One region of the Chelatococcus sp. YT9 genome, then DNA from elsewhere that is predicted to be linked to it. Evidence: predicted binding sites of a transcription regulator. Region 1 holds the regulator's gene; each other region holds the start of a gene.
What was found. The regulator LexA, encoded in region 1, represses DNA repair genes until DNA is damaged. The targets are predictions, from matches to a motif close to TGTTCNNNNTGTGTTCNG.
Positions count from the first base shown of each region.

Region 1 (7,929 bases):
AGAAAAGAAGCGCTGTCAAGCAGTTCAACCAGAGTCTTGGCACGCTCCTTGAGCCCCGGCATTGCCGCGAGCAGCTTCTCACGTAGGTCGGGAGGCAACGTGGGTCCGAGGCCGCGCGCCGGCCCGAGCTCCGGCAGGATATCTTCCAGAGCCCGAACGAGGGCCTCGTCGTCGGCGCTGCGCATGTAGTGACCGTTGAGGTTCTCCAGCTTCGCAAAGTCGAAGCGGGCGGGAGAGCGTCCGATAGAGCCCAGGTCGAAAGCCGCGATCATCTCGTCGGTCGAAAAGATCTCCTGATCGCCATGGCTCCAGCCGAGGCGGACCAGATAATTGCGCAACGCGGCCGGCAGATAGCCCATGGAGCGATAGGCGTCGATACCGAGCGCGCCGTGACGCTTCGAGAGCTTGGCGCCGTCTGGCCCATGGATCAGGGGAATATGGGCCATGATGGGCACGTCCCAGCCAAGTGCCTCGTAGATCTGCTTTTGCCGTGCGGCGTTGGTCAGATGGTCGTCCCCGCGGATGATATGCGTGACACCCATGTCGTGATCATCGACGATGACCGCAAGCATGTAGGTCGGCGTGCCGTCAGACCGCAGCAGAACGAGATCGTCCAGATCTTTGTTCTGCCAAGTGACACGGCCCTGCACCTGGTCATCGATCGCGGTCTCACCTTCGGTCGGCGCGCGCAACCGGATCACGGGCTTGACACCGGCCGGCGCGTCCGAAGAGGGACGATCCCGCCAGCGCCCGTCGTAGCGCAACGGTCGTCCTTCGCGGCGAGCCTCCTCGCGCATGGCCTCGAGTTCCTGCGGCGTCGCATAGCAGTAATAGGCGCGTCCGCGCGCGAGCAGATCTTCAGCGACCTCGCGGTGCCGCGCCGCGCGGGAGAACTGGTGAATGGCATCGCCATCCCAATCGAGCCCGAGCCAGCTCAGGCCATCGAGGATGGCGGCGATGGCCGCTTCCGTAGAGCGTTCGCGATCGGTGTCCTCTATTCTCAACAGCATCTTGCCGCCGTTCCGGCGGGCATAGAGCCAGTTGAACAGGGCCGTGCGGGCGCCGCCAATATGCAGGAAGCCTGTCGGCGAAGGCGCGAAACGCGTAACGACGGTTCCGGTCATCTCAGATATGTGCTCTCTTGTGCCAAAGCGATGACCGTGGCGGTTCGAACTCGCTTCCGCCGACGGTCGGGCGTCGTTTAGCATGATGCCGGGCCGGGGGTAAGAAGCTCTTTCCCTCACCGGAGGCCATCGTTCCACTGGTTTGTTTCTAGTTCCGCCGGCGGCGGCCGATCTGGTGCTGTGCGTCCGGGAATATGTTTCACGTTCCGGTGCTTTCAAGGCCGGCGCTTTTGCCGGCCGATCACGTGTTTGTTCGTTCCTTGCGTTTCTGCATTTCAGAACCCGACCGTTGCAATCTGGCCCGTAGCCAGCCGTCCCCCAGAGCGTTTCGCACGTATGGCCCGCCAAAAGAGCCGCGCGATCATTGTCGCCGATGATAGCCGACCGCCGCGTCCGGCGGTGGGCAGCCTGCTGCCGGGGTGGCATGTCTTCACCGCCGACCAAGCGCGAGGCGTGCTTCGGGATCTCCTCGCCTTGGAGGCCGAGAGACGGCGGGCCTTCCTCTGGCTGCCCGTTGCCTTCGGCGCCGGCATTATTCTGTACTTTCTGGCGGATGCAGAGCCCTCCCTATGGCCGTCGGCAGTGGGAGCCGTCATCGCGGTCTTCGCGGCGGCCCTTACGTGCCGCTATCGCCGGGTGTCGGGCGTGGCGATCGCGGTCGCGGCCGTCATGGCGGGATTTGCCGCCGCGACATGGCGTACGCGCACCGTCAGCGCGCCGGTGCTCTCCCGACCGGTGATCACCAAGCTCGGCGGTCTCGTTCTCAACGTCGAGGAGCGTCCGGCGGGACCTCGCATTGTCGTCAGGGTCGCGACCCTCGGAGATCTCGCAGCCCATGCGCGCCCGGCCCAGGTGCGCGTTTCCCTTCGGCCGGGTGCTAGCGTCAAGGCAGGCGACTTCATCGAGGCGACCGCCCGCCTGCTGCCGCCACCGACTGCGGCGCGCCCTGGCGGCTATGATTTCGCTAAAGATGCCTTTTTCGCCGAACTTGGCGCTGTCGGCTCGCTCGTCGGAAAGGTGTCTATCCGGGCCCCGCCGGAAGCGCCGGATATCTGGACCACCTTGACCATTGCCAATGATGTTGCCCGCAATGCCCTGACCCAGCGGATCGCCAACGCCTCCGGCGGGCAGGAGGGAGCCCTTGCGGCGGCTCTCGTTACGGGCAAGCGCGGACTGATCACGGAGGAGGTCAACGATGCCTTGCGCGCAGCCGGCATTTACCACATCGTATCGATCTCCGGGCTTCATATGGCGCTCGCTGCGGGCAGCCTGTTCTGGGCCGCGCGAGCCATGCTCTCGCTGTGGCCGGCGATCGCGCTCGCCTGGCCCGTGAAGAAGATCGCTGCTGTCATCGGGATGCTTGGAGCCACGGCTTACTGTCTGTTCTCCGGCGCGGAAGTCGCGACCCAGCGGTCTCTCGTGATGACGATTGTCATGATGGGCGCGATCCTGATCGACCGACCCGCACTGTCGATGCGCAATCTCGCCTTGTCCGCACTCATATGCCTCGCCCTGCGCCCTGAAGCCCTGCTAGGGCCTAGCTTCCAGATGTCCTTCGCCGCTGTCGCCGGCATGATCGCCTTTGCTGTCAAGCCCACGGGGCTCCTTGTCGGCGGAGATCCTTCATCTGGCAGCTATGGCTGCCTGCGGTCGGTTGGGCGGTGGGCGCTTCTGCTCACCACGACCACTACGGTCGCGACCATAGCCACGGCGCCGTTTAGCGCCTATCATTTCCAGACGCTCAACCCGTTTGGTCTGCTCGGGAACGCGATGGCGCTCCCGCTGATCGAGCTTGCGGTCATGCCGCTCTCGGTGCTCGGCGTCTTTGCGTCTTTCTTTGAGCTCGACCGGCCGGTCTGGTGGTTGATCGGCCAAGCCACAGTGCCGGTGCTGGCATCCGCCCGCGCGGTCGCCGAGCTCGAACGCTCGCGCGTGGTCGTGCCGGCTTTCGGTGTAGGCGCTCTCGGCCTGATGGTCATCGCCATCCTCTGGATCACCCTATGGACAACAGCCTTGCGCTGGCTTGCGCTGTGTCCCGCGGTAATCGGGCTCGCGATGGCGCACGGCGCACAGCCTCCTGACATTTACATTGATCGTGGCGCGAGCGGCCTCGCCCTGCGCGCCGCCGACAGCCGGCTCATCGTCCTCGGCAAGCCGTCGGGCTTTGTGCTGGAGCAGTGGCTGCGAGCCGACGGTGACGGGCGGGCTATCGACGATCCTTCCCTGCGCCATGCCACACACTGTGACCGGCTCGGCTGCACCGCACGTTTAAAGAGCGGTCAGATGATCGCCTTCGTGCGTGATAAACGTGCCTTCCCGGAGGATTGCCGACGTGCTGCAGTCATCGTGAGCCCGCTGCAGGCGCCACGCACCTGCGAGGCCGCCACTATCATCGACCGGTCCATTCTCGACCGCAGCGGTGCCATCATGCTCGTAGAGGATCCACTTAGCGCCGGCTTCAGCCGAATTCAGGCGCTCTCCACCGCATCGCGTCCCTGGATCACCGGTGGCAAACCGGCCCAGCCCGCGGGCCGTCCACCCGACCCAAAAACGCCAGCCGCTGCATCATCCTCGAGGCACCAAAGTCTCGATCCTCTCGATGCGGCACCGGAGGCTAACGAGGAGGGAGAGGAGAGGGCGCCCCTCAATAGCGACGCAGAAGACTGACGAGCTTGCCCTGTATCCGAACCCGGTCAGGGCCGAGCACGCGCGTCTCATAAGCCGGGTTAGCCGCTTCAAGCGCGATCGAGGAGCCACGGCGCCGCAGGCGTTTAAGCGTCGCTTCCTCATCATCGATCAGGGCAACGATGATGTCTCCCGTATCCGCCATGTCCTGGCGCCGGATAACGACCGTGTCGCCATCAAGGATGCCGGCCTCAATCATCGAATCGCCGCGGACCTCAAGAGCAAAATGCTCGCCGGCACTCAGCATTTCGACCGGAATGGCCAGTGTGTTGCTGCGCGATTGGATCGCTGAGATGGGCGTGCCGGCGGCGATCCGCCCCATCACCGGGACCGAAATCGTTTTTGGCGCATCGGTTTCTGCCGCAGGAGGCAGGTTGCGCACACGTCCCAGGCCCCCCTCCACCACACTTGGGCTGAATTTTCCACGCGGCACGGCGGCCATCGCGGTATCGGGCAACTTGATGACTTCAAGAGCGCGCGCCCGGTTAGGAAGCCGGCGAATAAAGCCGCGTTCCTCGAGAGCGATGATCAGACGATGGATGCCTGATTTCGACTTCAAATCAAGCGCTTCCTTCATCTCGTCGAAGGAGGGAGGTACGCTTGTTTCCCGCAGCCGCTCGTGGATGAAGCGAAGAAGCTCGTTCTGCTTGCGCGTCAGCATGTTGTGACCACCCCCGCCTTTCGTTTGCCCGCTTCCAACACATCCAGCACCAGGATCGATCAGTTTTTAGGAGCAATCGCACCTATTCAATACTGTGCTCCTGAAGTAGGAAACAAATCATGAACGACGATAGCTGTTCTCTATGTGTTCCGCAACCCCGAAAGCACGCGCCCGAGGCGGGCGGCTGATTTCAGCCGCTCCGTATGCCGCCTCTCTGCTGATCAACAGGCTCTCTCTTTGCGAACTCTGCCACCCATCTTTCCGGACGGATGACTTGGGGCCGCGCATGCAGTTTCCGAATTTGTGAATTTTAAATCGGAAATATCGTTCATCATGAAATTCATGCTTGTGAATTTAAGCATGGCCGATAAGATCGTCTCAACTTCAAATCAAGCGGTCGCAAAATGCGATCCGTCGCTCTCAAAGACGTGCGACGGTGGCAGGGGAACTATGTATGGGCCGTTACATCGTGCAGCGACTCATCCTCACGATTCCGGTGCTCATCGGCATCATGCTGGTGTGTTTTTTTCTGACCCGTCTAAGCGGTGATCCGACCGACCTCATGTTGCCGACCAACGCGACCGAGGAGGCCAGGGCCGCCTTCCGGTCCGTGCACGGCCTCGACAAGCCGTTGTGGGAGCAGTTCGTCACATTCTTCGCCAAAGGGCTCATGGGCGATTTCGGCTCCTCGTTGCGCTTCAACCAGCCGGCGATGAGCCTCGTCTGGGAGCGCCTTGGTGCGACCACGGAACTGGCCGCCGCAACGATGGCCATGGCGCTCTTCATCGGCGTGCCGGCGGGGGTGGCCGCTGCCTATCGCCGCAATACGCCCGCCGATATCACCATTCGCGGCATCACGCTCATGGGACAGGCGCTGCCAGGCTTTTACCTCGGCATCATCTCGATCATTGTCTTTGCCGTATGGCTGCGCTGGCTGCCCTCGGGCGGACGCGGTTCCTGGCTCAATCTCATTCTGCCGGCCGCGACCCTTGCCTTCAATCTCGTCGCGCTGATCGCACGCGTCACGCGGTCCTGCATGCTCGACGTGCTGCGGCAGGATTATATCCGTACAGCCCGCGCCAAGGGCGCCCGTGAGCGCACCGTGCTGTGGATCCACGCCCTGCGGAACGGCTTCATTCCCGTGCTCACCGTTATTGGTCTCCAGGTCGGTCTCCTGATGGGAGGCGTCGTAGTGACCGAAACGGTATTCTCCTGGCCCGGAGTGGGGCGCCTCGCCATCCAAGCGATCTACGCGCGCGACTTTCCCGTTGTGCAGGCAGTCGTTTTCACCTTCGCGATCATTTTCGTGTTCGTGAACCTCGTCGTCGATCTCCTCTACGCGGTTCTCGATCCGCGCATCAGCTACAACTGAGGCGGCGCCATGTCCTTGTCACCGCCTGTCGCTGCAGCGGAGCCCACCCCCATCGAAAGCCGCTGGCGCGGCGTGCTGAAGCGCCTCGTGGCGAAGAAGGCGGCCAAGCTCAGCCTCTTGATCATCTTGATCGGGTTTCTGTTCGCGCTGGCGCCTTCGCTATTGGCGCCGCATGATCCCTATGCCCAGGAGCTAACCCTGCGCCTGCGTCCGCCGGCGCTGATGGAGCGCGGTGTGCCGGGATACTGGCTCGGCACCGACCAACTCGGCCGCGATATTCTCTCCCGCATCATCTATGGCGCCCGTATCACGCTCTTCGTCAGTATCTTCGCTGTCCTCGTATCGGGCCTCGCGGGCGTCGCGATGGGCCTCATCGCGGGGTACTACGGCGGCAAGGCGGATGCGGTCATCCTGCGGCTGATCGATATCCAGCTCGCCTTTCCGCTGGTTCTCCTGGTCATTGCCGTGGTGGCGGTCGTTGGTCCCTCGCTCACCAATCTCATCATCATCATGGGATTGTCGGGCTGGCCGCGCTTCGCGCGCGTGGTGCGCGGCTCGGTACTGTCCGTCCGCAACAAGGAATTCGTGGAGGCCGCGCGAGCGATCGGCGTGAAGACGCCGCGCATCATGGTGCAGCACATCCTGCCGAACGTCCTCTCGGCGGTGATCGTCTATGCCAGCTTTGATCTCGCCCGCATGATCCTCCTGGAAGCGACGCTCAGCTTTCTAGGCCTTGGCGTGCAGCCGCCATCGCCAACATGGGGTGGCATGATCAGCGACGGCGCCAAATACATGAGCTTGTCGTGGTCGGTCTCACTCAGCCCCGGCATCGCCATCGCGCTTCTGATCCTGGCCTTCAACATTCTTGGCGACGAGCTTCGCGACGCGCTCGACCCACAGATTTCCGATAACTGACGTCGCGATCGATCCGGCCCAGGAGGGGGCGACCATGATCATTACCATTCAGTTTGAGAACAGCCGCACGGACGACACCAAGCGTGCCGGCGCCAAGGCTTTGACGGAGGCGGCTGTTGAAACGCTCGGCGTCAAGCCGGAGTGGGTCACCGTTCTCTACGAGAATTACGACAAGGAGAACTGGGCCATTGGCGGCGAATTGCTGCTCGACCGCCATGCGGCGCGCGAGAAGGCCGCGAAAGCGCAGGAGTCCTAAGGCCTACAGGAGGCCTCAGGCCGATCCAGGGCCATGAATTGGCTTTGGCTGTTCCGAAGCAGAGCCAGTCTCAACACGCGGACCGGCTCGAAACAAGCGGGAAATCCGGCCGAATCCTTAAAGTGACGATCCAAACGCCTGAGTATTTCGAGGGGTATATCTTCTCAGCTGAGCCTGAGCCGCATCGATCAAGATCGGAAAAGCAGGGGGATATCCACCCGATGTTCGTAACCATCACCAGCCAGACAGGGATTAATCGATGCCCATCATCACCATTCAGTTCGACAAGGGCCGCTCCGTGGAGAAAAAGCGGGAAGTCGCCAATGCTGTAACCGACGCCATCGTGGCAACGCTCGGGGGCCAGCGCGATTGGGTCACCATTCTGTTCCGCGACTATGAGCGTACGGACTGGGCGATCGGCGGCAACCTGCAACTTGACCGCCACGGTCCGCTGAAACCCGGCCACCACGGCTGATAGCGCATACCTCTCCCCTCACGAGCAAAAGGCATCACGACAGTGATCATCACCATTCAGATGGAAAAAGGCCGCAACGTGGATACCAAGCGGCGGGCGGCGAAGGCCTTTACGGAGGCTGCCATTGCGACCCTCGGCGCCAAAGCCGAGTGGGTGACAGTGCTGTTTGAGGATTACGAGCGCACGGATTGGGCGATCGGGGGCAACCTGCAGCTAGATCGCCACGGCCCGGGGCTCGTCACGCTCGGCAATAAGGAATAACAAAAGGGGCCCGGATTTTATTCCGGGCCCTCATCACTGAACCGAGGCGTGATCTACTTCAGCGAAGTATTATAGAAATAGAAGCGCTGGTCGCCGCTCGGCTTGAAGTTCTCGAGCTTGTTGGTCGTTCCGTAGAATTCGACGCCAGCGAACAGAAATATGATCGGCGCCTCATCATGC
Region 1 is NZ_JAHBRW010000001.1:4,058,794-4,066,722, forward strand. Features, by position in the region: gene gltX (glutamate--tRNA ligase) at 1-1,124, opposite strand, end outside; gene KIO76_RS18760 (ComEC/Rec2 family competence protein) at 1,461-3,791, shown strand; gene lexA (transcriptional repressor LexA) at 3,769-4,470, opposite strand; gene KIO76_RS18770 (ABC transporter permease) at 4,925-5,842, shown strand; gene KIO76_RS18775 (ABC transporter permease) at 5,852-6,757, shown strand; gene KIO76_RS18780 (tautomerase family protein) at 6,708-7,013, shown strand; gene KIO76_RS18785 (tautomerase family protein) at 7,273-7,488, shown strand; gene KIO76_RS18790 (tautomerase family protein) at 7,531-7,749, shown strand; gene KIO76_RS18795 (ABC transporter substrate-binding protein) at 7,803-7,929, opposite strand, start outside.

Region 2 (7,929 bases), 1.4 Mb from region 1:
ACAGGTGGAGGCGGGAATGGCGGCATTGACCCTGGCCTGAAACAGCAAGTCAATCAGAACACCGCCGAGATCGCTGGCCTTCAGAACCGCATAGACCGGCTAAATTCCGACATGAATTGGGGGCTGGCAACATTGCGGAGCCAAATGACGCGAAACGAAAAGCTCGCCAATGCCGGCATCGCTTCCGCGGCCGCCATTGGCATGATTCGCTACGACGACAGGCCGGGCAAGTTCTCGACAGGCACCGCCATCACGACCCATCGCCGCCAGGCTGCGATCTCCATCGGCGCCGGCTACACATCCAAAAACGGCAACTGGCGCTTTTCGGCAGCAGGGGCATTCTCCCCCACCAACTGGAAAGCCGAGGCGACGGTCGGCGCAAGCGCCACCTACACCTGGAACTGATCGACGATGCGCGGCCTTACAAGGATGCAGGAAGCGGAAGACCACCGATCACGGTGCGGCCGCGCGACATAAACTCGGCCGCGACAGGCAGTACGAGAGCGGTAACTCTGACTCATACCACCCCCGATTATCAGTAGGGAAGGCCCATGCACGAAGCGCACTTGCAGGAATGCGCCCCGTGTCTAGCCCGCGATGGCGGTCTCGATCGCGGCGAGCGCTTCCGCAGCGCGAGCGCCATCCGGACCTCCCGCCTGGGCCAAATCCGGTCGGCCGCCACCGCCGGCGCCGCCGAGCACGGCTGAGCCCGCCTTGACGAGGGTGACCGCGTTGACCGTATCGACCTTGTCTGCCGTCACCCCTACGATCAGGCTCGCTCGGCCATCTTCAGCCACGCTGACGAAGGCCACGACACCGCTGCCGATCCGCTTCTTGGCGTCATCGACGATGCCCTTCAGCTCCTTGGCTGGCGTGTTGGCGAGAACACGGCCCATGTAGGTGACGCCAGCGACTGTCTTGGTTGCTTCATTGCCGCCGCCACCTGTCGCCAGTTGCTTGCGCGCGTCGGCAAGCTCTCTCTCCAATTTGCGACGTTCCTCCATCAAGGCCTCGAGGCGTCCGAATGCATCGGCCGATGGCACCTTGAGCAAGCCGGCCAAGGCCTTCAGCTGGTTGGCCTCATCATTGAGATAACGGCGCGCCGCATCGCCAGTCACAGCCTCCAAACGGCGCACTCCCGCAGCAACGGCGCCTTCGGAGAGCACGGTGATGAGCCCGATATCGCCCGTACGCCCAACATGCGTTCCGCCGCAGAGCTCAACCGAGAACGCTTGGTTATCACCGGGCGCAAGGCCCATCGAGACAACCCGGACCTCATCGCCGTACTTCTCGCCGAACAGCGCGCGCGCCCCCGACGCAATCGCGTCGTCCACCCCCATGAGACGCGTCACCACTTCGCTGTTGCCGAGAAGGATCTCGTTCGCCATGGTCTCGACAGCCGACAATTCCTCCGCAGAGATCGGCTTGGGATGGCTGAAATCGAAGCGCAGCCTGTCCGGCGCGACGAGCGAACCCTTCTGGGCGATGTGATCGCCCAGAACCCGGCGCAACGCCTCGTGCAGCAGATGCGTCGCGCTGTGGTTCGAGCGGATCGCCAGGCGGCGGCGATGATCGACGGCCAGCTCGACGGGCAACCCCACCTTCAAAGCACCGCTCTTCACCGCAACGCGATGAACGAACAGATCACCGAGCTTCTTCTGTGTATCAAGCACATCGGCCTGGAAACCGACGCCGGCTATCGACCCGGTATCACCGACCTGGCCACCGGATTCACCATAGAACGGCGTCTGGTTCAGGACGACGTAGCCCTCCTGCCCGGCCTCCAGCTCCATCACCTCGGCACCGTCGCGCAGGAGCGCGGTAATCACCCCCTCAGCGACCTCTGTGTCATAGCCGAGGAATTCGCTCGCCCCGAGTCTGTCCCGCAAGCTGAACCACACAGCCTCGGTCGCCGCCTCGCCGGACCCGGACCAGCCCGCCCGCGCCATCTCGCGTTGACGTTCCATGGCCGCGTTGAAGCGATCCACGTCGACACCGATATCCCGCGCACGCAAGGCGTCCTGCGTGAGATCGAGCGGAAAGCCGTAGGTATCATAGAGCGTGAAGGCAACCTCGCCCGACAGCTTGTCGCCGGATTTCAGCGCCCGCGCCTCATCCTCGAGGATCGACAGGCCGCGCTCCAACGTCTTGCGGAAGCGGGTCTCCTCAAGCCGCAAGGTCTCTGTGATGAGAGCCTCGGCGCGCACCAGCTCGCCATAGGCTTGACCCATCTCACGAACCAGGGCCGGCACCAGGCGCCAGAGGATCGGTTCGCGCGCGCCGAGGAGCTCGGCGTGGCGCATGGCGCGGCGCATGATGCGTCGCAGCACATAGCCACGTCCCTCGTTCGACGGCAGCACGCCGTCGGCGACGAGGAACGCGGACGCTCGGAGGTGATCGGCTATGACGCGATGGCTCGCCTTCTGCGGCCCGTCTGGATCGACACCCGTGAAATTGGCGACAGCCACAACCAGCGCCCGCATGAGATCGGTCGCATAGTTGTCGTGCGTGCCTTGCAGCACGGCCGCGATGCGCTCGAGACCCATGCCGGTATCGATCGAGGGTCGCGGAAGCACCACGCGATTGCCCGGCGCCAGCTGCTCGTATTGCATGAAGACGAGATTCCAGATCTCGATGAAACGGTCCCCGTCCTCATCGGGACTACCGGGAGGGCCGCCCGGTATGTGGTCCCCATGATCATAGAAGATCTCCGAACAGGGACCGCAGGGGCCCGTATCGCCCATCTGCCAGAAATTATCGGAGGTCGGGATGCGAATGATCTTGTCGTCGGACAGACCCGCGATCTTCTTCCACAGTCCATGAGCCTCGTCGTCTTCGGAAAAGACCGTCACGAGAAGCTTCTTCTCGGGCAGCCCGAACTCACGGGTTACGAGTTTCCAGGCAAGCTCGATCGCATCGGCCTTGAAATAATCGCCGAAAGAGAAGTTTCCCAGCATCTCGAAGAACGTGTGATGACGGGCGGTATAGCCGACATTATCGAGGTCATTGTGCTTGCCACCGGCACGAACGCACTTCTGGGATGTCGTCGCGCGCTTGTAAGGCCGCGTCTCGACACCCGTGAAGACATTCTTGAACTGCACCATGCCCGCATTGGTGAACATCAATGTCGGATCATTGCGCGGCACGAGCGGGCTCGAAGGCACAACCTCGTGGCCGCTCTTGGCAAAATAGTCGAGGAAGCTCGATCTGATCTCGTTAACGCCGCTCATTCGGTCCACATCCGCACACCAGCGACGGCACGCCTCGCGCCGCCTTCTCGCTGCCAAGCATTCTTTCAAGGGCAAGGCCCCGCCCGAAAAGCGGACTTACGGGGAAAGCGATGAGCTTGGCAACAGCCGGTGTTTCTAGAGCCCTCGCGTCAACCTGTCGATAGGTTCTATGGCCTACTTTGCATCGTGATCTACGAAGCACCGAAAAACGCGGCCCTCGCGCAACACCGCCGGGGCAAGGCAGCCCCGGCGTCGTGGGGCCGCTTTCCCGTAACAGCCCCTCTCGCCTAATCCAAAGCCGATCAGGCTGCGCCCTCATCCAGATCCTCGGCCGTGGGTTCGGCATTCTCAAGAATGCGATCGGCAAGCACGCCGGAGTTCTGCCGGATGGCGAGCTCGATGCGATCGGCGACATCGGGATTGCTGCGGAGAAACTGCTTGGCGTTCTCGCGCCCCTGGCCGAGACGCTGGCTGTCGTAAGAGAACCACGCGCCCGATTTCTCGACGATGCCGCCCTTGACGCCGAGGTCGATAAGCTCGCCGACCTTCGATACGCCTTCGCCGTACATGATGTCGAACTCGACCTGCTTGAAGGGAGGAGCGACCTTGTTCTTCACCACCTTGACGCGTGTGGTGTTGCCGATCGTCTCATCACGGTCCTTGATCGCACCGACGCGGCGGATGTCGAGACGCACGGATGCGTAGAACTTCAACGCGTTGCCGCCGCTCGTCGTCTCCGGAGAACCATACATCACGCCGATCTTCATTCGAATCTGGTTGATGAAGATGACCATGGTATTGGAACGCGAAATGGAAGCCGTCAGCTTGCGCAGCGCCTGGCTCATCAGCCGGGCCTGCATGCCGGGCTGCATATCGCCCATCTCGCCTTCGATCTCAGCCCGCGGGGTCAGGGCGGCCACCGAATCGACCACGAGAACGTCGATGGCTCCTGAACGCACCAGTGTGTCCGCGATCTCGAGCGCCTGTTCGCCGGTATCCGGTTGCGAGATCAACAGATCGTCCAGCTTCACGCCAAGCTTCCGGGCATAGACCGGATCGAGCGCATGCTCGGCGTCGATGAAGCCGCAGACACCGCCCTTCTTCTGCGCCTCGGCGATCGTATGAAGGGCGAGCGTTGTCTTGCCCGATGACTCCGGCCCGTAGATCTCGATGATGCGCCCACGTGGCAGGCCGCCGACGCCCAAGGCGATGTCGAGACCGAGCGAGCCTGTCGACACCGTCTCGATTTCGATGGGCTTGTCGCTCTTGCCGAGACGCATGATCGAGCCTTTGCCGAAAGCGCGCTCGATCTGCGAGAGCGCGGCGTCAAGGGCTTTCGATTTATCCATGGAGCTGCCTTCCACGAGTCGCAGGCTGGACTGGGACATCACTATCGTCCTTATGGCATGAGGCGAGAATGAAACTCAACGCTTAGGCGTTCAGCGCTTGCCGAGAGCTTGTGGGCAATCCAACGCGCCCTTCGAATGTACTCTCTTTGTTCTCGCTCGCAAGTTCTTTTTTTGTTCTCATTTCCTGGTATCCCTAGCATCATTCTCCTCTTGCGCATCATGATGACTGCAAAAGGAAGAAGAAGGATGCCAAACAAGCGCAGAGCTGGGCGCCAGCCGGAGCCTCTCGGCAAGCCCGTCCGCCCACACACCGAGCGCCTAATGATAGCAGAAGTCGGCCTCAGGCTTTCTGATCAGACGGCGCGTGCGCAAGGCTGAGGTCCATGCCGTGGGGCTCGGCCCGGAACGGGCGTGTCAGCAAGGCGGCCATGACATCGGCAATGGGTTGCCCGTCCAGAACCACGGCCCGGACTGCCTCACAGATCGGCATATCGACATTCAGGCTGCGGGCCAGATCCGTCACCGACTGGGCGTTCTCGACCCCCTCCACCACCACGGGGCGCCCACCGAACATCTCGCTCGGCGCGCGCCCGATCGCAAGGCCCATGCCATAACGCATGTTGCGCGACTGTTCGCTGGAGCAGGTCAAGGTCAGGTCGCCGATCCCGGACAGGCCCGTCACCGTATCGCGTCGCCCGCCCAGCGCCTCCGCCAAACCCTTGATCTCGTCGAGGCCGCGTGTGATCAGCGCGGCCCGCGTATTCGCGCCAAAACCAAGCCCGGTCGCGATGCCGCAGGCTATTGCCAGCACGTTCTTGACCGCGCCGCCAACCTCAACCCCCACGACGTCGTCGGACACATAGGGTCGGAAAGCCTGGGTCCCGAGCGCGACCGCAACTGCTGCCGCGAGCGATGTCTGCGGATCAATGGCCGCGTCGGCAGAGGCCACCGTGATGGCGGTCGGCATGCCCGCCGCGACTTCGCCGGCGAATGTCGGGCCGGAAAGCACGGCGAGCGCATGGCCCGGGAGGGCCTCTTCGACGACCGCCGCGAGGAGGAGGCCGCTGCCGCGCTCGATGCCCTTCGCACAGATGACGACAGGCGTCTCCGGCGCGAGAAGCGGCCGCAGGGTCTCCGCGGTCTTACGCAGAAACTGCGAGGGGACGACGATGAGGACAACATCAGCGCCCCCTACGACGGCAGCGAGATCGTTGTCCACGGCAACGGCCTCGGGAACGTGATGACCCGGCAGGAAAAGCGTGTTCTCACGGCTCTTGCGAATGCTCGCGACCACCTCGGGCTCTCGCGCCCACAGGCGCACGGATCTGTCGGCCCGCACGGCGGTCATGGCGAGGGCGGTGCCCCAGGCCCCTGCCCCGACCACAGCGACCGTGTCGATCTTCCGCGCAGTCCTATGCTCCGAGGCCATACCTTCGACCACCTTTCTCGCTCCACATGTCCGATCAGCGACCGACCATCGCGCCCTTCACAGCTTCGATGAGCTGCTTGAGGCTGAAGGGCTTCGGCAGGAAGGTGAAGTCCTCGCCCTCGGGCAGGTGCTTCTTGAACGCATCTTCGGCGTAGCCGGACACGAAGATGACCTTCAGATCGGGTTGTCGGCCGCGCAGCTCGCCGAGCAGGGTCGGCCCATCCATTTCCGGCATCACCACGTCGGAAACGACGAGATCGATGGGTGCCGCGCGCTCGTCAAGGACAGCGAGAGCCTCGCGGCCGGACGCAGCCTCCAGCACAGTATAACCGCGTGTGGCGAGCGCGCGCGCCGCAAAAGCGCGCACCGCCTCCTCGTCTTCGACCAGAAGGATCGTGCCGCGCCCGGTGAGGTCCGGCATCTGCGCCTTGCCGGGTTGGATCTTCACGGGCTCCTCGACGACGACCGGCTGGTGCCGTGGCAGGAATATCGAGAATGTCGTGCCCGTACCCGGCTCACTGTTGCAGAAGATATAGCCGCCGGTCTGCTTGACGATGCCATAGACCGTCGAGAGGCCAAGGCCCGTTCCCTTGCCGATCTCCTTGGTGGTGAAGAACGGCTCGAAGATCTTGTCGATCACGTCGGCTGGTATGCCCGTGCCGGTGTCAGCCACCTCGATCAGCACGTAATCGGCCACGGGCATGGATTTTTCACCGAGCTTCTCGCTCTCGGCGGCGGACACGTTGGCGGTGCGAATGGTGAGGGTTCCACCGTCTGTCATGGCATCCCTGGCATTGACCGCCAGATTGACCACGACCTGCTCGAACTGGTTCACGTCCGCCTTGACCAGCCAGAGGTCGCGGCCATGGTGCAAATCCAGCGTAACATGCTCGCCCAGGAGGCGCTTCAGCAGGAGCGAAAGGTCCGACAGGCTGTCGCTGAGCTGGATAACCTGTGGCCGCAAGGTCTGGCGGCGTGAAAAAGCCAGCAGCTGCCGCACCAGGCTCGCGGCCCGGTTGGCGTTCTGCTTGATCTGCATGATGTCCTGGAATGACGGATCTGTCGGGCGATGATTGGCGAGGAGGAGATCCGAGTAGCCGATGATCGCCTGCAGCACGTTGTTGAAATCATGCGCCACGCCGCCGGCAAGCTGTCCCACCGCCTGCATCTTCTGCGCCTGGGCGAATTGCGCTTCGAGGACACGCTGCTCCGTGGTTTCCAACGCGTAGATGATGGCGACTTCACCGGCGCCGTCCCCCTCCGTGTCCTCGACCGCGGTTATATAGAGCCGGGCCGAACGTCCGCCCTCACCGTCGACAGTCGCCTCGATGGGCGTAATCTCGTCGCGGCCGGCAGCGGCCGCCGCCAACGCATTGCTCAGCGCTTCGCGGTCGCGCTCCACAACCATCTCGAACAGCGAGCGCTCTCCGCCGTCGCTCTTCGCGAGCGCCGAGCCGAAAAGACGTGCGAATGAGCCGTTCGAACCCGTGATCGCCCCGTGCCGGCTGACGGTGGCGATGGCCACCGGCGTATTGTTGAAAAATCGCGCGAAACGGACCTCGGCGGCTCGCTGCCCTTCGGCAACGTCCTCTCCGGGCGAGCGGTTGAGAACGAGCGTGCGTGAAGGCCCGATGGCGCCGTCGGCGCCGATTGCGACCCGATGAAAGAGCCGTACCGGCAGCGACTTCCCGCCGCGCCGCCGCAGATCGACATCGAGAATCTCCGTGTGAACGTCGCCCGGCGCGCCCTTCACGGCTGCGATCAGCGCCGCCGCGTTGGCGGGAGCAACATCGCCGAGCTTCAGACCGCCCGACCCGACCTGCGCGAGATCATGCTCCAGCCAGGTGGCGAGCGTCGCATTCATATAGACGATGTCGCCAGCTGCATCGACCGAGAGGAAGCCGGCCGGCGCATGGTCCAG
Region 2 is NZ_JAHBRW010000001.1:2,706,965-2,714,893, reverse strand. Features, by position in the region: gene KIO76_RS12335 (YadA-like family protein) at 1-405, shown strand, start outside; gene alaS (alanine--tRNA ligase) at 588-3,230, opposite strand; gene recA (recombinase RecA) at 3,533-4,618, opposite strand; gene KIO76_RS12320 (NAD(P)H-dependent glycerol-3-phosphate dehydrogenase) at 4,920-6,020, opposite strand; gene cckA (cell cycle histidine kinase CckA) at 6,043-7,929, opposite strand, start outside.
Region 2: recA (recombinase RecA) is a predicted target of LexA. The motif match lies at 4,741-4,758, and genes of this name have one in related genera.

Region 3 (7,929 bases), 4.0 Mb from region 1:
CGCCCGCCAAACGGGCGGGCGTTACGAGCCAGGATCTTGTGAGTGATCCCGACGATCAGGCGCCGACCTTCGTGTGCTTGCGCGCAATGAAGGGGATATCCCAACGGGACAGGCCGAGATCGTTGAGTTCGCGGTCCGACAGACGAGAAAGCTCGCGGACGGTGTCGCGGTAGCGCAGGTAGCTGCGGATCTTAGCGAGGATATGCGTGACGATCATTTTAATCTCCTGACGGCGAGGGGCTTAGCGGATGCTGCCGATCTCGCCTTGTTGCGATGCAGCATATAGGCCTTTGCCTCGATTTCAGGCAGGGGAGATTCTGTATGACAGTCATGCGTGGGGAGCATGACGAAGGCGTCAGCAGGGTAAGGATTTAGTTACATTTGGGTCGAAATTCCGCAAAAACGGCGAAATCGCGGCACGGAGCTATTCCGCAGCCGCTTGTTTGCGTGTGCGAAGTGGGCGCCTCTCGAGGACCTCTGCCAGAAATTTGCCCGTATGACTGCTCGAAGATTTGGCAATCGTCTCCGGCGTTCCCTGCGCCACAATGGTGCCGCCGCCGTCGCCGCCTTCAGGCCCCATGTCGATGACCCAGTCGGCCGTCTTGATGACCTCGAGGTTGTGCTCGATCACGATGACGGTGTTGCCCTGCTCGACGAGCTCATGGAGGACCTCCATCAGCTTCGCCACATCGTGGAAATGCAGGCCGGTGGTCGGTTCGTCGAGGATATAGAGAGTCCGTCCGGTAGCGCGCTTCGACAGTTCCTTGGACAGCTTCACCCGTTGCGCCTCGCCGCCCGACAGTGTGGTCGCCTGCTGCCCAACCTTGATGTAGCCAAGGCCGACGCGCGACAGCGTTTCCATCTTGTCGCGGATTGCCGGCACGGCATGGAACAGGTCGCGGGCCTCGTCGACCGTCATATCGAGCACGTCGGCTATGGAGCGCTGGCGGTACTTCACCTCCAGCGTCTCGCGGTCATAACGCTTGCCCTTGCAGACGTCGCAGGTGACGTAGACGTCGGGCAGGAAGTGCATCTCGATCTTGATGACGCCGTCGCCCTGGCAGGCTTCACAGCGTCCGCCCTTGACGTTGAAGGAGAAACGTCCCGGCTGATAACCGCGCGCCTTGGCTTCGGGCAGGCCGGCAAACCATTCGCGGATCGGCGTGAACGCGCCGGTATAGGTCGCCGGGTTCGACCGTGGCGTGCGGCCGATCGGCGACTGGTCGATGTCGATGACCTTGTCGAGATGTTCCAAGCCCTCGATGGCCTCGAACGGCGTGGGATGCTCAAGAGCGTTATTCAACCGCCGCGCCACGGCCTTGTAGAGCGTGTCGATGACGAGCGTCGACTTGCCGCCTCCGGACACACCCGTGACACAGGTGAAGGTGCCGAGCGGAAATGAAGCGGTCACGTCCTTGAGGTTGTTGCCGCGCGCTCCGGTAATGGTGAGCTCGCGCCCTTTCTGCGGCTTGCGGCGCTTCGCCGGCAGCGGCACGCCGAGTTCGCCGGTGAGATAGCGGCCAGTCAGAGAGGCTGGATTGGCGAGGATTTCGTCGGGCGTACCCTGCGCGACGATCTCGCCGCCATGGATGCCCGCACCCGGCCCGACATCGACCACATAATCGGCCGTCAGGATGGCGTCTTCATCGTGTTCGACGACGATGACCGTGTTGCCGAGGTCACGTAGCCGCTTCAGGGTCTGCAGCAGCCGCTCGTTGTCGCGCTGGTGCAGGCCGATCGACGGTTCATCGAGCACGTAGAGCACGCCCGTGAGCCCCGAGCCGATCTGGCTCGCCAGACGGATGCGCTGGCTCTCGCCGCCCGAGAGGGTGCCGGAGGCTCGCGCCAGGGTGAGATAGTCGAGGCCGACGTCCAGCAGAAACACCAGACGGTCGCGGATCTCCTTGAGGATACGACCGGCGATCTCGTTCTGCTTGGCGTTGAGCTGATCAGGAACGGCATCGAACCAGTCCCGGGCAGCGCGCACGGACAGTTGCGCCACCTCGCTGATGTGATGACGGCCCACTTTGACCGCGAGCGCTTCCGGTTTGAGCCGGTGCCCCCCGCAGGCCGCGCAGGGCGTCTCGCTCATGAAGCGGCCGATCTCCTCGCGTGCCCAGTCGCTTTCGGTTTCTTTCCAGCGGCGTTCGAGGTTTGAGATCACGCCCTCGAAGGGCTTGTTGACCTCGTAGGCGCGCAGTCCGTCCTCGTAAGAGAAGCGCACCGAGGTCGAGCCGCTGCCGTAAAGGATGACGTCCCGCGCCTTGTCCGGAAGCTCGCTCCACGGCTTCGTGACGGAGAAACCATAGTGGCGCGCCAGTGCGTCGAGCGTCTGGCCGTAATAGGGCGACGTCGAGCGCGCCCAAGGAGCGATCGCGCCGCCGCGCAATGTCAGTGTATGATCCGGCACCACGAGGTCGGGATCGATCCGCATCTCATGCCCGAGCCCGTCGCAGACCGGGCAGGCGCCGTAGGGATTGTTGAAGGAGAAAAGCCGCGGCTCGATCTCCGGGATCGTGAAACCGGACACCGGGCAGGCGAATTTCGACGAGAGCACATCGCGGCGTGGACTGCCTTTGGCGTCTGTTTCATCGGCAAATTCGATAACCGCGATGCCTTCGGCGAGCTCCAGCGCCGTCTCCAGCGACTCCGCGAGGCGCGCGGCGATATCGGGGCGAACGACGACGCGATCAACCACCACATCGATGTCGTGCTTCAGCTTTTTGTCGAGATTGGGTGCGTCGGCGATCTCGTAATAGGTCCCGTCGATCTTCACGCGCTGGAAGCCGCGCTTCATGAAGTCCGCAAGTTCCTTGCGATACTCGCCCTTGCGGCCTCGCACCACCGGCGCGAGCAGGTAGAGGCGCGTCTTTTCCGGCAAGGCCAGGATGCGGTCGACCATCTGGCTGACGGTCTGGCTCTCGATGGGCAGGCCGGTGGCCGGGGAATAAGGCACGCCGGCGCGCGCCCAGAGAAGGCGCATGTAGTCATAGATTTCAGTGACGGTGCCGACGGTCGAGCGCGGGTTTTTCGACGTGGTCTTCTGCTCGATGGAGATCGCGGGCGACAGACCGTCGATCTCGTCGACGTCCGGCTTCTGCATCATCTCGAGGAACTGCCGAGCGTAGGCTGAAAGCGATTCGACGTACCGCCGCTGGCCCTCTGCGTAGATCGTGTCAAAAGCGAGTGAGGATTTGCCCGACCCGGAAAGGCCCGTGAAGACGACCAGCTTGTCTCGCGGAACCGCGAGGTCGACGTTCTTGAGATTGTGCTCCCGCGCTCCGCGAATGGTGAGCATGCGCGTCGGGCCGTCATGACGGAGGCGCTTGCTTTCGGGCAGCATGACTGCAGACCTCGCGACGGAGATCCCCGCGACGGATGTCTCGGCCGCGGGTTCCTTCGCGGTCCGTGCCTTGGCGGCCGGCGCCTCGGGAGCCAGTGACTTGGCCGCCGCGGAAACGGTGGCTGCGGGATTCTTCTTCGATTTCTGAGCCATGGCTCTCAACGGACAAGTGGGATCGACAGGAGCGGACGGCGCCTGGAGCGCTGAACGACGAACGACTTGAAGAATGAGCCCGTTCTTCTCGCATGGCTTGTCGCTTGCGGGAAGGACGAGATCGTAACCCCGTATTCAAGGGCAGGTTCGGGCAACTACATGGGCCTTCCACTCCATTTATGCCAGTGGCTGCGTATCTGACGGGAAATCCCCGGACACGGGCGCTGCGGTCAGGCACGCTGGTTGGGCCGATCACGGGTTAGCCTCCGCAATCCCCACATCCTGCCGACCAGGATCTCACCGGAGCGCCCATGCCGACGCTACGGCTCCGTTCCCGGACTGGTCGATGAGTTTTTCTGGCTCACGGAGAGTTGCAGACTTTGGATATTCTGTCTAGAACAGAAAGGGAACATTTTATCGCGCCGCGGTTCGGGCGTGTTGCGGGTTGTCATCACGGCTGCCATTGCATGTGGACAAGCCGGTGCCTTCGGGCGACGGCAGCGGGGATGATCGGCTAGTGTCCGGACCAAGTGTAGGCTTTGGAATTTGCTGAGCCAAATCCCGGTGCCCACGTCAGGAGAGCCTGGGTAGCTCTTATGCGCCCGATTGGTTTCCGACTGTGTGGCTGCGTTCGTGATTAGTTGGTTCGGCTTGGCCGTGGAGGTCCGTGATGGCAGGCAGCGTCAATAAGGTTATTCTGGTGGGGAATCTCGGGCGCGACCCCGAGACTCGTCGGCTCGGCTCGGGCGACCCCGTCGTCAACCTGCGCATCGCCACCTCGGAGACTTGGCGTGACAAGGCCACCGGTGAGCGCCGGGAGCGCACGGAATGGCATAGTGTAGTGATCTTCAACGAAAATCTCGCGAAGATCGCCGAGCAATATCTGCGCAAGGGATCGAAGGTTTACCTCGAGGGGCAGCTGCAGACCCGCAAATGGCAGGACAAAGATGGTCAGGAGCGCTACACGACGGAGATCGTGCTGCAGCGCTTTCGCGGCGAGCTCACGATTCTCGACAGCCGCGGCGGCGAAGGCGGTGGGGCCATTGAGGACGACAGCTATGGGGGCTCGCGTGGAGGCGACTTTGGTCGGGCCTCGCCCATGGAGCAGCGCTCCCCGGACCGGCGCCCGGCCGCGAGCGGCGGTTCAAAATACGCCAGTGACCTTGACGACGATATTCCGTTCTAGCCCAACAACACGCATCGATAGCCCGCGACGTCATCTGGGACGAGCGCGGGCTCGCGCCGGGATCCGGTAACGGTACGGCCCAAGGGGCCCACCTTCCGTTACACGGCGCCGTCCTGTTGGAGCGGTAACGTCCGGATGAGGCCGCATTACATCCGCGCCAAGAGCGTGAATGTCGATAGGCCTTATGTCCCGCCTGTTTCGATGACCTCGAAGGCCAGGAATTTCGTGGTCTGCGCCTCGTTGAAATTGTCGTCGGAGACGATCACCAGCGTGCGGTTGCCGTTATTCAGCCGGGGGCCGAAATCCATGCCCTCGAAGTTGTCGAGCGCTGTGCCGAGGGTGGCAAGATCCAGGACCAGCGTTTTCGCGAGCGGCACCCAGCTTGCGCCGGAAAGAGCGTCGATGGCGGAAACGTCGGTCGCATTCCGCCGGTCCGCACGGTAAAGACGGATATCGTTTCCTTTGCCCGCGCTGTAGCCGCGTTCCATGACGAGCAGGGATCCTTCGTCGAGAGCGAGAATGTCGGAGACGCCATTGTCTGCGAAGCCGCCGGGCTTGGCAGGGGCCATGCGGATCGGATCCGTGACATAGACCCATTCGGGGCCGGCCTGTCCGGATACCATGTTGAAGGTGGAAACACGTACAGGGCTGGTTTCAGTCAGTGAGGCCTTAGGGCCGTCCTCAACCAGCGCATTCTCCAGCGCCGCGATCAATGTTCCCGCGTCCGGGGTCAGCGCCAGTCCTTCAAAGGCGAGATTGTTGCGCGGCCCGCGTTTGCCATCGGTGCTGACGCGGTAGCGGGCAGGCAGCGGGATCTCGCGCAGATGGTGCCCGTCAGCGGTGCTGGCCCGCAGCACGGGGTCGATCCCGGCGGTCGCGTCCCCTTCGCTCGTCCAGTAGAGCGCGCCACTTCCCGGATCGAGGCGCAGCGCCTCCGGGTCGACACGTCGTGTCGGGAATGGCTTCCCATCGGCGTCACGAAGGGGCACGGCCTGGTCGATTGTCACCGCGCGAAAGCCCGAGGCGTCATAGTCGAGCGTCAGCTTGTAGAAGCGAGCGGGCGCCTTCTCCGAGCGATCGTCACTGAGAGCGATCCAGCGTCCGCTGGCTGCGTCGAAAGCGAGCCCGGAGAGCCCGCCGACCCGCGTTCCGTCCACGTCGAGAGGAGCTCGAATGCTCTTCTCGCCGATGAAGCGTAGCGTCAGGGTGCCGGACATGTTTTCGGCGGCGAGAGCCGCAGGGATGAAGCTGGCCAGAACGGCAGCCGGAAGAAGGAGGCATGATCTCAACATAGCTGTTCCTCCGGGCCCGTTCCCAGCGACCTTGGCACATTGACGAGCGCGACCGTAGGCCGATCCGGCGACGGTCCGGTGACAGCCCAGGAAGCCTCGCGATGTGCTTCAAGCGGCTTTTCCAGGCGACGAACCTCCACGAAAAATGCGTCGCGAATCATCGAAATCGGTGGCTGGGCGTCGCGAGAGCGGCGCGTGGATGCAGACCGAATTACCCGCAATGGATAAGATATTGATATATATCGATAATTAAATCGTGAACAGGGGGCCTCAATGCTGGCTTTTCACGGACGGATGCGCTAGAGCTTGGTACTGGTAAAGTGCATCCCTTTTTTCGATGAGATCGCTCATGAACTCGTTGAATCAGGTGCGTTTCCCCATCATGCGGACGGGGCACGGCCGCTGGGCTGGGGCCTGAATGGAATGGCTATCGTGGCATAGGCTGCCCCTCATTGCGGACGGGATCCGTTCGGGACGCTCCAAAAGCCCCTTCCTGAGATTTTTGTTGGAATTCTCTCTTGGCAGATGATGACGAGAAGATCGGCGGCGACATCGCTCTGGTGTCGATCTCCGATGAGATGAAGCGCAGCTATCTCGATTACGCCATGAGCGTGATCGTGAGCCGCGCCTTGCCGGATGTGCGCGACGGACTCAAGCCGGTGCACCGCCGCATCCTCTATTCCATGTACGAAAACGGCTATACGCCCGACAAACCTTATCGCAAGTCGGCGCGCGTGGTCGGTGATGTGATCGGTAAATATCACCCGCACGGTGACCAGTCGATCTATGACGCGCTGGTGCGCATGGCGCAGGACTTTTCCATGCGCCTGCCGCTTTTGGACGGGCAGGGGAACTTCGGCTCTGTCGATGCCGACCCGCCGGCGGCCATGCGCTACACCGAGGTGCGTCTCGCCAAGCCCGCAATGGCGCTGCTGGACGATCTCGACAAAGATACGGTCAATTTCCAGGACAACTACGACAACAGCGAGCGCGAGCCAACGGTCCTGCCGGCAGGCTTCCCGAACCTCCTGGTGAATGGCGCGGGCGGCATCGCCGTTGGCATGGCGACCAACATCCCGCCGCATAATCTCGGCGAGGTGGTCGATGCATGCTTCGCCTATATCGAGGATCCGGAGATAAGCCTTGAGGCGCTGACCGAGATCATCCCGGGGCCGGACTTCCCGACGGCTGCGACCATCCTCGGGCGCGGCGGCATCCGCTCGGCCTATTCGACCGGCCGCGGTTCGATCATCATGCGTGCTCGCGCCTCTGTCGAGCAGATCCGGAAGGATCGCGAGGCGATCATCGTCACCGAAATTCCCTATCAGGTGAACAAGGCGGCGCTGATCGAGAAGATTGCGGATCTTGTCCGCGAGAAACGGATCGAGGGCATCGCCGACCTGCGCGACGAGTCCGATCGCGACGGTATGCGCATCGTGATCGAGCTGAAGCGCGACGCGGTGGCCGATGTGGTTCTGAACCAGCTCTACCGTTTCACCGCGCTGCAGACGAGCTTCGGCGCCAATATGGTGGCGCTGAACGGCGGCCGGCCGGAACTCCTCAACCTCTACGACATGATCCGCGCTTTCGTGGATTTCCGCGAGGAGGTTGTTTCCCGGCGCACGAAATATCTGCTCAACAAGGCCCGCGATCGCGCCCATATCTTGGTCGGCCTCGGCATCGCGGTCGCCAATATCGACGAGATCATCCAGCTTATCCGCTCGTCAGCCGACACCAATTCTGCCCGTGAAGCGCTGATGGCGCGCCACTGGCCTGCGCATGATGTCGCTGCTCTGATCGCCCTCATCGACGATCCGAACCATCGTGTCGCCGAGGATGGCACCTACCGGCTGTCGGAGACCCAGGCAAGGGCGATCCTCGACCTGCCGCTGCGGCGCCTCACGGCTCTCGGCCGTGATGAGATCGCTGACGAATTGAACAAACTGGCGATCGAG
Region 3 is NZ_JAHBRW010000001.1:55,526-63,454, reverse strand. Features, by position in the region: gene KIO76_RS00270 (DUF1127 domain-containing protein) at 56-217, opposite strand; gene uvrA (excinuclease ABC subunit UvrA) at 425-3,343, opposite strand; gene ssb (single-stranded DNA-binding protein) at 4,167-4,682, shown strand; gene KIO76_RS00255 (esterase-like activity of phytase family protein) at 4,865-5,974, opposite strand; gene gyrA (DNA gyrase subunit A) at 6,493-7,929, shown strand, end outside.
Region 3: ssb (single-stranded DNA-binding protein) is a predicted target of LexA. The motif match lies at 3,891-3,908, and genes of this name have one in related genera.

Region 4 (7,929 bases), 1.5 Mb from region 1:
TTCCGGGTCTGTTGATCGCGGTCCTTGCCAGCGCCGGGCGCAGACTGCGGGTTGTGCTGGCCAGAGGAGCCAGACGCGCTCTGCGTGCCGCTGCTCTGCGTGTGACCCTTTGAAGGATGCATGTTCTTCTGCATGTCCTTCTGGCCCTGCTTGCCTTCATGTCCACCTTGGTTCGGCATGATCATCTCCTTATGATCCTATGCGTGACCCGATGTGCCGGCGAAACGTCGAGGGGATCTTTACCGTGTACTCCGCCCATCACCGGCGCCATTAAAATAGCTGGGGCGGAACTTTGTTCCGTGATTTATTTTAAGACTTGGAGTAGAAACACGCGAAAATGTAATGCGCCGGAAATATGTTTTAATGTTGGATTTTATGTGCTTGCGAATTTTCAAGCATAAAGCCTAGATTAAGTTTCCGCCGATCTGTAAAGATCAAGTTTCCCACCGCGCTATATTTTCCTTCGCTTCGTATGCCGGGTACCTGCGGGCCGCGATGGAGCGGCCCGTTGAAGGTCATCGCCGATGATGAAGCGTGGCGGCTCAGCCTTGTCTCTGGACGAAGCTGTCCAGCACCATCTTGCGACCGGCCTTGTCGAAATCGACGGTCAGCTTGTTGCCATCGACGGCCGCCACGGAGCCGGGCCCGAACTTGATGTGGAATACGCGGTCCGAGGGCGCGAATTCGGAAGCCGGTCCCGATGACTTGGCGACGAGCTCGCCCTCGATAAGCAGGCCGCCACGCCCGGGACCTGACGAGCTCCCGTAGCCGCCCCTCCCTTGCGCGAAGCCTCCGCGGCTGCCGCCACCTCCAAGTCCGCCCTTGTTCTGGGCGCGCTGCCAGCCCGGCGTGGCGTAGGACGATGAGAACGATTCCACGTCATCGAAGCGGCTTTTGCCGTAACCGCCGTAGGAGAAGGCGGCAGGGGCCTCGGTGACCTCCACATTGGCTTCAGGTAGCTCGTCAATGAAGCGGCTGGGGATCGTCGCGTTCCACAGGCCGTGGATTCGGCGGTTGGAGGCGAAATAGATCTTGGCGCGGCGCCGGGCACGCGTGATGCCGACATGGGCAAGGCGGCGCTCCTCTTCCAGCCCTGCGCGCCCGCTCTCGTCGAGGGCGCGCTGATTGGGAAACAACCCTTCTTCCCAGCCGGGCAGGAACACCGTGTCGAACTCAAGTCCTTTTGCCGCGTGGAGGGTCATCAGGCTGACGCGGTCTTCCGTGTCATTCTCGACGGCATCCATGACCAGCGAGACGTGTTCCAGAAAGCTCCGGAGGTCGGGAAATTCCTCAAGGCTGCGGACGAGCTCCTTGAGGTTCTCCAGCCGTCCAGCCGCTTCCGCGGACCGGTCCTTCTGCCACATCTCCGTATAACCGGACTCCTCCAGGATCATCTCGGCGAGTTCCGTCTGCGGCGTACTGTCGATCAGCGAACTCCAGCGCGAGAAAGCTGCCAGCAGCTCGCGCAGGGAGCTGCGCGGCTTCGGCTTCAGCTCCTCTGTCTCCACGATGAAGCGTGCCGCTTCCATCAGCGGGATCCGCGCTGCCCGGGCATGGGCATGGAGCACCTGCACGGTCGCATCGCCGAGGCCGCGCTTCGGCGTGTTCAGGATGCGTTCGAAGGCGAGATCGTCAGCAGGCTGGGCGACGCAGCGGAAATAGGCCAGCGCGTCGCGGATCTCCATGCGCTCATAAAAGCGCGGACCGCCGATCACGCGGTAGGGTAGCCCGAGTTGCACCAAGCGATCTTCAAGCTCGCGCATCTGTGCCGAAATGCGCACGAGGATGGCGATCTCCGAGAGATTGTGACCCTTTGCCTGCAAGGCCTCGATTTCCTCGCCGACAAGGCGCGCTTCCTCCTCCGAATCCCAGGCGCCGGTGATCGTCACCTTCTCGCCTGGCTCGTCGTCGGTGCGCAGCGTCTTGCCAAGCCGCCCTTCATTGTGGGCGATGAGATGCGAGGCCGCGGCAAGGATATGGGCGTGCGAGCGGTAGTTCCGCTCCAGTCGCACCACCACGGCTCCCGGAAAATCGTGCTCGAAGCGCAGGATGTTGTCGACCTCCGCGCCACGCCAGCCATAGATCGACTGGTCATCGTCACCGACACACGCGAGGTTGCGCTGGCCAGGCTCGCGCCCCTGGGCGAGCAGCCGGAGCCAGAGATATTGCGCGACGTTGGTGTCCTGATATTCGTCCACCAGCATGTAGCGGAAGCGCTTCTGATACTGGGCGAGGACGTCCGGATGCTCGCGGAACAGCCGGATGGTCTCGGTCAGGAGATCCCCGAAATCCGCGGCGTTCAGGATCTTCAGACGTTCCTGATAGTGACGGTAGAGGTCAGTGCCGCGGCCATTCGCGAAGGCGGCGCCCTCGCCGTGTGGCACCTGGTCAGGGCCGAGCGCGCGGTTCTTCCAGCCATCGATGAGACTCGCAAGCTGGCGCGCCGGCCAGCGCTTCTCATCGAGATTGGCGGCTTGGATCACCTGCTTCAGGAGGCGGATCTGGTCATCCACGTCGAGAATGGTGAAATCGCTGCGAAGGCCGACGAGTTCGGCATGGCGGCGCAGGATCTTGGTGGAGATGGCGTGGAAGGTGCCGAGCCAGGGCATTCCCTCGGCGGCCGGGCCGACCAGCAGGCCGACACGCGCCTTCATCTCCCGCGCCGCCTTGTTGGTGAAGGTGACGGCGAGGATGTCGGAAGGCCGCGCCCGGCCCGTCGCGATGAGATGGGCGATCCGCGTGGTCAGCACCCTCGTTTTGCCCGTGCCGGCGCCGGCGAGCACCAGCACCGGCCCCTCCGTGGTCTCCACCGCGAGGCGCTGCTCCTGGTTGAGGCCAGCAAGATAGGCGGCGGGTGCGGCCTGCGCCCGGGCGCGCTCGCTGAGGCTCCCGCCGCGCGGCGCGAGACGTGTGTCGTCCGGCCTGCCGTCAAGCTGAGGATGGGTTCTATTGATGCCTTGATTCATATGGCGACCTTGGACCAAAACGCGAACGGCGTCGAGAGCGCCATTGAGCTCGTATCCGGCAGCGGAACTTCGATCGCCAGAACGAGCGCGCTAGCGGCCAAGCTCTGAAGTCATCGCGACAATAACAAGAAACGAAGGTCGCCACGCTGCGGGCTCAGACACTCGATCTGTGTAGTCAAGTCATGAACGACAATTTTCGCGCGAGATCCAGCCGTAAAGCACGATACATGGATATATGTTCGAGCCTCGTCAACCTGGCGAGGCTCATAGGCCTTTGTGGAGCCGTCGCAATCTGGTGCCACACAGTTCATTTCAACGCTGCACAGGCGGAAGATGCGGATCGGAGCGAGTTCGAACGCGATTTCCGGAGGCAGAATGAAATCATTATGAAGCATATGCAGAACGCGCTCGACCGGCAGAAGCAGCAACAGAGCGGGCACCGCCAGATCGAGCGGGAGTTCAGACGATCGCTCGACCGGGGCATGCACTGACGCCTGTGCGGCCGATCTTGACGCCAGACGGGAAGCGCTCCCCACAGCCTTCAACCAATCAACATGCCCTTGGTGGCGGTGGCGTCGGCCACCATATGTAATAACGTCCGCCCCGTGTGGGGTAGAGGATAGATGGAGGCGGGGCAAGATGTGGCAGAGATCGGTTGAAGAGGTGGCGGTCACACCCGGTCAGCGGCTTCTCAGACTTACTGCAGGGGCGTTCCTGACGCTGGTGGCAACGCTCTCGTTTGCTTATGCCCAAAACGATGCGCAATTCCAGCGCGAGTACCAGCGACAGAACCGCGCCATCGAGCGTCAGTTGCAGGACAACAGTCAGCAACAGCTCCAGCAGCAGCAGATGAACCAGATTCGCAACCAGCAGATGCGGCAGCAGCTGACACCTCCGCCCTATGTACCGCCGCCGCCGGTTCAGAATTTCCGCAGATAGGCCGCTCTGCCCTTCAGCCGCGAGAACAACGAAAGGCTGTTTCGGGAGCCGATACCTTGTTTTCGTTTCGACACCGTCCGCAAGCGCAGCTAAAAGGGCCCTTGACCATGCCGCGGCTGCGCCTCGAATGTCGCGGGTGAGGCAAGATGAAGGGGTCGATCGAGATGTTGCAAGCCGCGCCAACCGCCACTCGTCCTTCTCCGGATGCGGTCGCAGCCGTGATCAAGGTGCTGGCCGCCGACTTCGGGTCGCGGCTGGTGACGAGCCATGCGGTCCGCGAGCAGCACAGCAACACGTTGACCTGGGTACAGAGCCAGCCCCCGGATGCCGTCGTGTTCCCCGAGACGACTGAGGACGTGGTGGCGATCGTGAAGCTCTGCGCCGAGCATCGGGTACCGGTCATTCCCTTCGGGACGGGCACGTCGTTCGAGGGGCATGTGAACGCGCCGCTTGGCGGGATCTCGGTCGATACCAGTCTGATGAAGAAGGTCATCGCGGTCCACGCGGAGGATCTCAGCTGCGTGGTCGAACCCGGTGTCACGCGCAAGGAGCTCAACGACTTCCTCCGCGATCAGGGCCTGTTCTTCCCGATCGACCCCGGTGCGGACGCCTCCATCGGCGGTATGACCGCGACGCGTGCCTCCGGCACCAATGCCGTGCGCTACGGCACGATGAAGGACAATGTTCTGTCCTTGACTGTGGTCACGCCCGAGGGGGAGGTCGTCAAGACTGCGAGCCGGGCGAAGAAATCCTCCGCCGGCTATGACCTGACGCGCCTCTTCGTCGGGTCAGAGGGCACCCTCGGCATCATCACATCCATCACCCTCAAGCTGCATGGCATTCCTGAGGCTGTATCCGCCGGCATCTGCCCGTTTCCCTCGGTCCACGCGGCCTGCGATGCCACTATCCTCACCATCCAGACGGGTTTGCCGGTCGCTCGGATCGAGCTTCTGGACCAGACCATGGTGCGGGCGGTGAACCTGCACTCGAAGCTTGGCTTGCCGGAGAGTCCGTTGCTGTTGCTGGAGTTTCACGGCACGGAGGCGAGCGTGCGCGAGCAAGCGGAGCGCTTTGGCGAAATCGCCGAGGACCTCGGGGGCGGGCCCTTCATCTGGGAGACCAAGGCGGAAGATCGCTCCCGGCTCTGGCAGGCGCGCCATGACGCCTACTGGGCGACCCTCGCCCTCCGGCCGGGCGCGCGGCCAGTGCCCACCGACGTTTGCGTGCCGATCTCGCAGCTTGCCGATTGTGTCGAAGAGACTCGGGCTGATATTGCTGAGATCGGGCTGATCGCGCCGATCGTTGGCCATGTTGGCGACGGTAACTTCCATGTCCAGCCGCTTGTGAACACCGATGATCCGGCCGAGATCGAAGTGTTGGAGGCATTTCTGAAGCGCCTCGTGATGCGCGCGCTGGCCATGGGCGGCACCTGTACCGGCGAGCACGGGGTCGGTCAGAAGAAGATGCACTATCTCGAGGCGGAGCATGGCGCGCCGGCGCTTGATCTGATGGCGCGAATCAAGCGGGCGATCGATCCGCTCAACATCATGAATCCCGGCAAGATCGTCGACGTTTAATGCGCAGATGCCCTCGAAATGCCAATCGGGGGCGCTATGGTGTGGCAAGTTGTGCCGCAAGATGTGTTCGCTGCACGGTGTGTGGGTACCGGCGCGGCGACTCACGGCGCAGCTCATACCGTTTTGGCCAAAATACTTGGTGTCCCTCGCCATTTTTTGACGGGAACCCGTTACTATAGGTCTGACCGTGGTGGCCGCCTGGCCGCGTTCTCTCGCAACCGACTGCCCATGACCGACTGATCCCATGAGTCTAGAAGCGTGCGCGATATCCTAACGATCATCGCTGGCCTGATTGTCCTCGTGCTCTGCGCGGCTCTCGCGGTTCCCTATTTCATCGATTGGGACGCGCGACGCGGGGACGTCGAGTTGGCGCTGTCGCGCGCGCTTGGGCTCCCGGTCATAACGCAAGGGGACATAAACCTGAGGCTCTTGCCTTCGCCGCGGGTGGTGTTGGGCCGGGTCACCATTGGTGCGCCGGCGGCGGGGCGGCCGGGTATCACGGCCAACGCGCTGTCGGTGGAGTTGGAAACGGCCGCATTGCTGTCGGGCGCGGTCCGGGTTGTCGAAGCACGGCTCGAGCGACCGGTGGTCACCGCCGTGGTGGGCGACGACGGACGTATCATGCTCCCCGAGCTCAACAACTCGATCCCAATGCCGATCACCGCTTTCGGGATCGAGAAGCTCGTCGTGGAAGCGGGGCAGCTGCGTCTGATCGAGGCCGAGGGCGGCGTCCGCGATATCGGACCGATCAGCGGCGAGATTCAGGCTACGGCGCTAGCCGGTCCATGGCGGATCGCCGGGCGCGTAGGGAACGTGCCGCTGCGCCTTTCCACCGGCACGATCGACGCCGAGGGGCGCCTGCGTGTCAAAGGCGCCATTGGCGAGCTGACCTCGCCGCATCTCGACATTGATGGCGATCTCCTCCTCGCCGCAAGCACAACCGCAAAAGGCGGTTCACGCGTATTCGCGCCCGGATTCAATGGCCGGCTTGGCGCGGTGATACCCTTACCGCCGGCCGAGATGGTGCGTGCCGATAGCGCGCAGGACGCAGCCCAACAGCCGCCCGCACTGATGGTCACAGCGACAGTGACGACGGTGGGGCGCCGTCTGAAAGCGGAAACCGTCGAAGTCACCAACGCAGCCGGTGGCTCCGGCCTGGCGCTGGGAGGTGCCGGGGAGCTCGATTTCGGGCGGAGCGGCCCGTCATTGTCAATGGCTCTGACGTCACGCCGCCTGGAGATCGCGCAAGGCACCGATCTCGCGGTACGCACCGGCGAGATCGGGGAGCGTCTTGTCTCGATCCTGCCTTCGCTGAAGGCGTCCATCGGTGTCCAGGCCGCGAGCTTCGCCATTGCGGGTGAGGAAATTGGGCCGCTCGATCTCGTCGTCGGCCGCGAGGGCGGCAAGGCTACGATCGAGCGCTTGCATCTCGCCGGGGCGGGGGACGCGCGGCTGGAGGCGTCCGGCACCGTCGACTTTGGTGCGGAGACGGCCTTTTTGGGGCGTGTGCAGTTCGGCATCAAGGAGCCGGCGCGCCTCGCCCTGTCTCTTGGCCGCATTGGTTTTCCCAGGCCGCTGATGGAGGCAATCGCTGCGCTGCCGGCATCGCGCGGCGTCGCCGATCTCTCCCTGTCCTCGGCGGTACTCGCCGCGCGCAACATCCGCTTCACCGCGGGCGATGCGACGTTGTCCGGGTTGTTCCGCTATACGCCACCGACGGGAGCGGAGCGCGCCCGGTTTGACGCGCAACTCGCCGGCAAAGGGCTTAATCTCGCGAATATGCCCCTGCTGGACGCCGGCATGGGTGGGTTGACAGATGCGGACCTCGGCCTGTCGATCGATCTTGAGGCACCTCGCTTCGGGACGATTGCTTCCCCGAGCGGACGACTGAAAGCCAGAATCACGCGTGATGCCGAAGCCTTGACGATCGCCAGCGCCGAGATGACGAACGTCGACGGCGCGAATATGAAGCTCGCGGGCCGCATCGGCCGCGATGGCGGGCAAATCGATGGAAGCTTGTCGGCTCCGCGGCCGGCCGTCATCGCGGCGCTTGCTTCGCGTTTCCTACCGCCGTCCTTCAACGAAACATTGCAGCGGATCGCGCCACTGGCCGCCCCGCTGACGCTTGCCCTGAGAGCCGAGAGGCGGGATGCGCAAGGGCCTGTGGTCGCGACCCTTGAAGGGCAGGGCGGCGGTACGGCGTTCCGGACGGCTCTCAGTCTGCCTGCGCCTGGAGCGGATCAGGCTGCGCAAGCTGGCGAAGCTAGCATCCGCATGGATCTTACGGCTCGCGATGGTGTCGATCTGCTGCGGCAGCTTGGCGTCGATGTCGTACCCCTTCCCGGCACGGGCGAAGGGCGACTCGTCTTGGACGCCAAGGGTCGGACCCTCGCCGATCTCGCCGGCACGGCGGAGCTGCGGGTGGCAGGCGCGACGCTCTCGGTTGC
Region 4 is NZ_JAHBRW010000001.1:2,574,596-2,582,524, forward strand. Features, by position in the region: gene KIO76_RS11760 (hypothetical protein) at 1-185, opposite strand, end outside; gene KIO76_RS11765 (ATP-dependent helicase) at 543-2,966, opposite strand; gene KIO76_RS11770 (hypothetical protein) at 3,606-3,905, shown strand; gene KIO76_RS11775 (FAD-binding oxidoreductase) at 4,052-5,482, shown strand; gene KIO76_RS31590 (AsmA family protein) at 5,741-7,929, shown strand, end outside.
Region 4: KIO76_RS11765 (ATP-dependent helicase) is a predicted target of LexA. The motif match lies at 2,977-2,994, and genes of this name have one in related genera.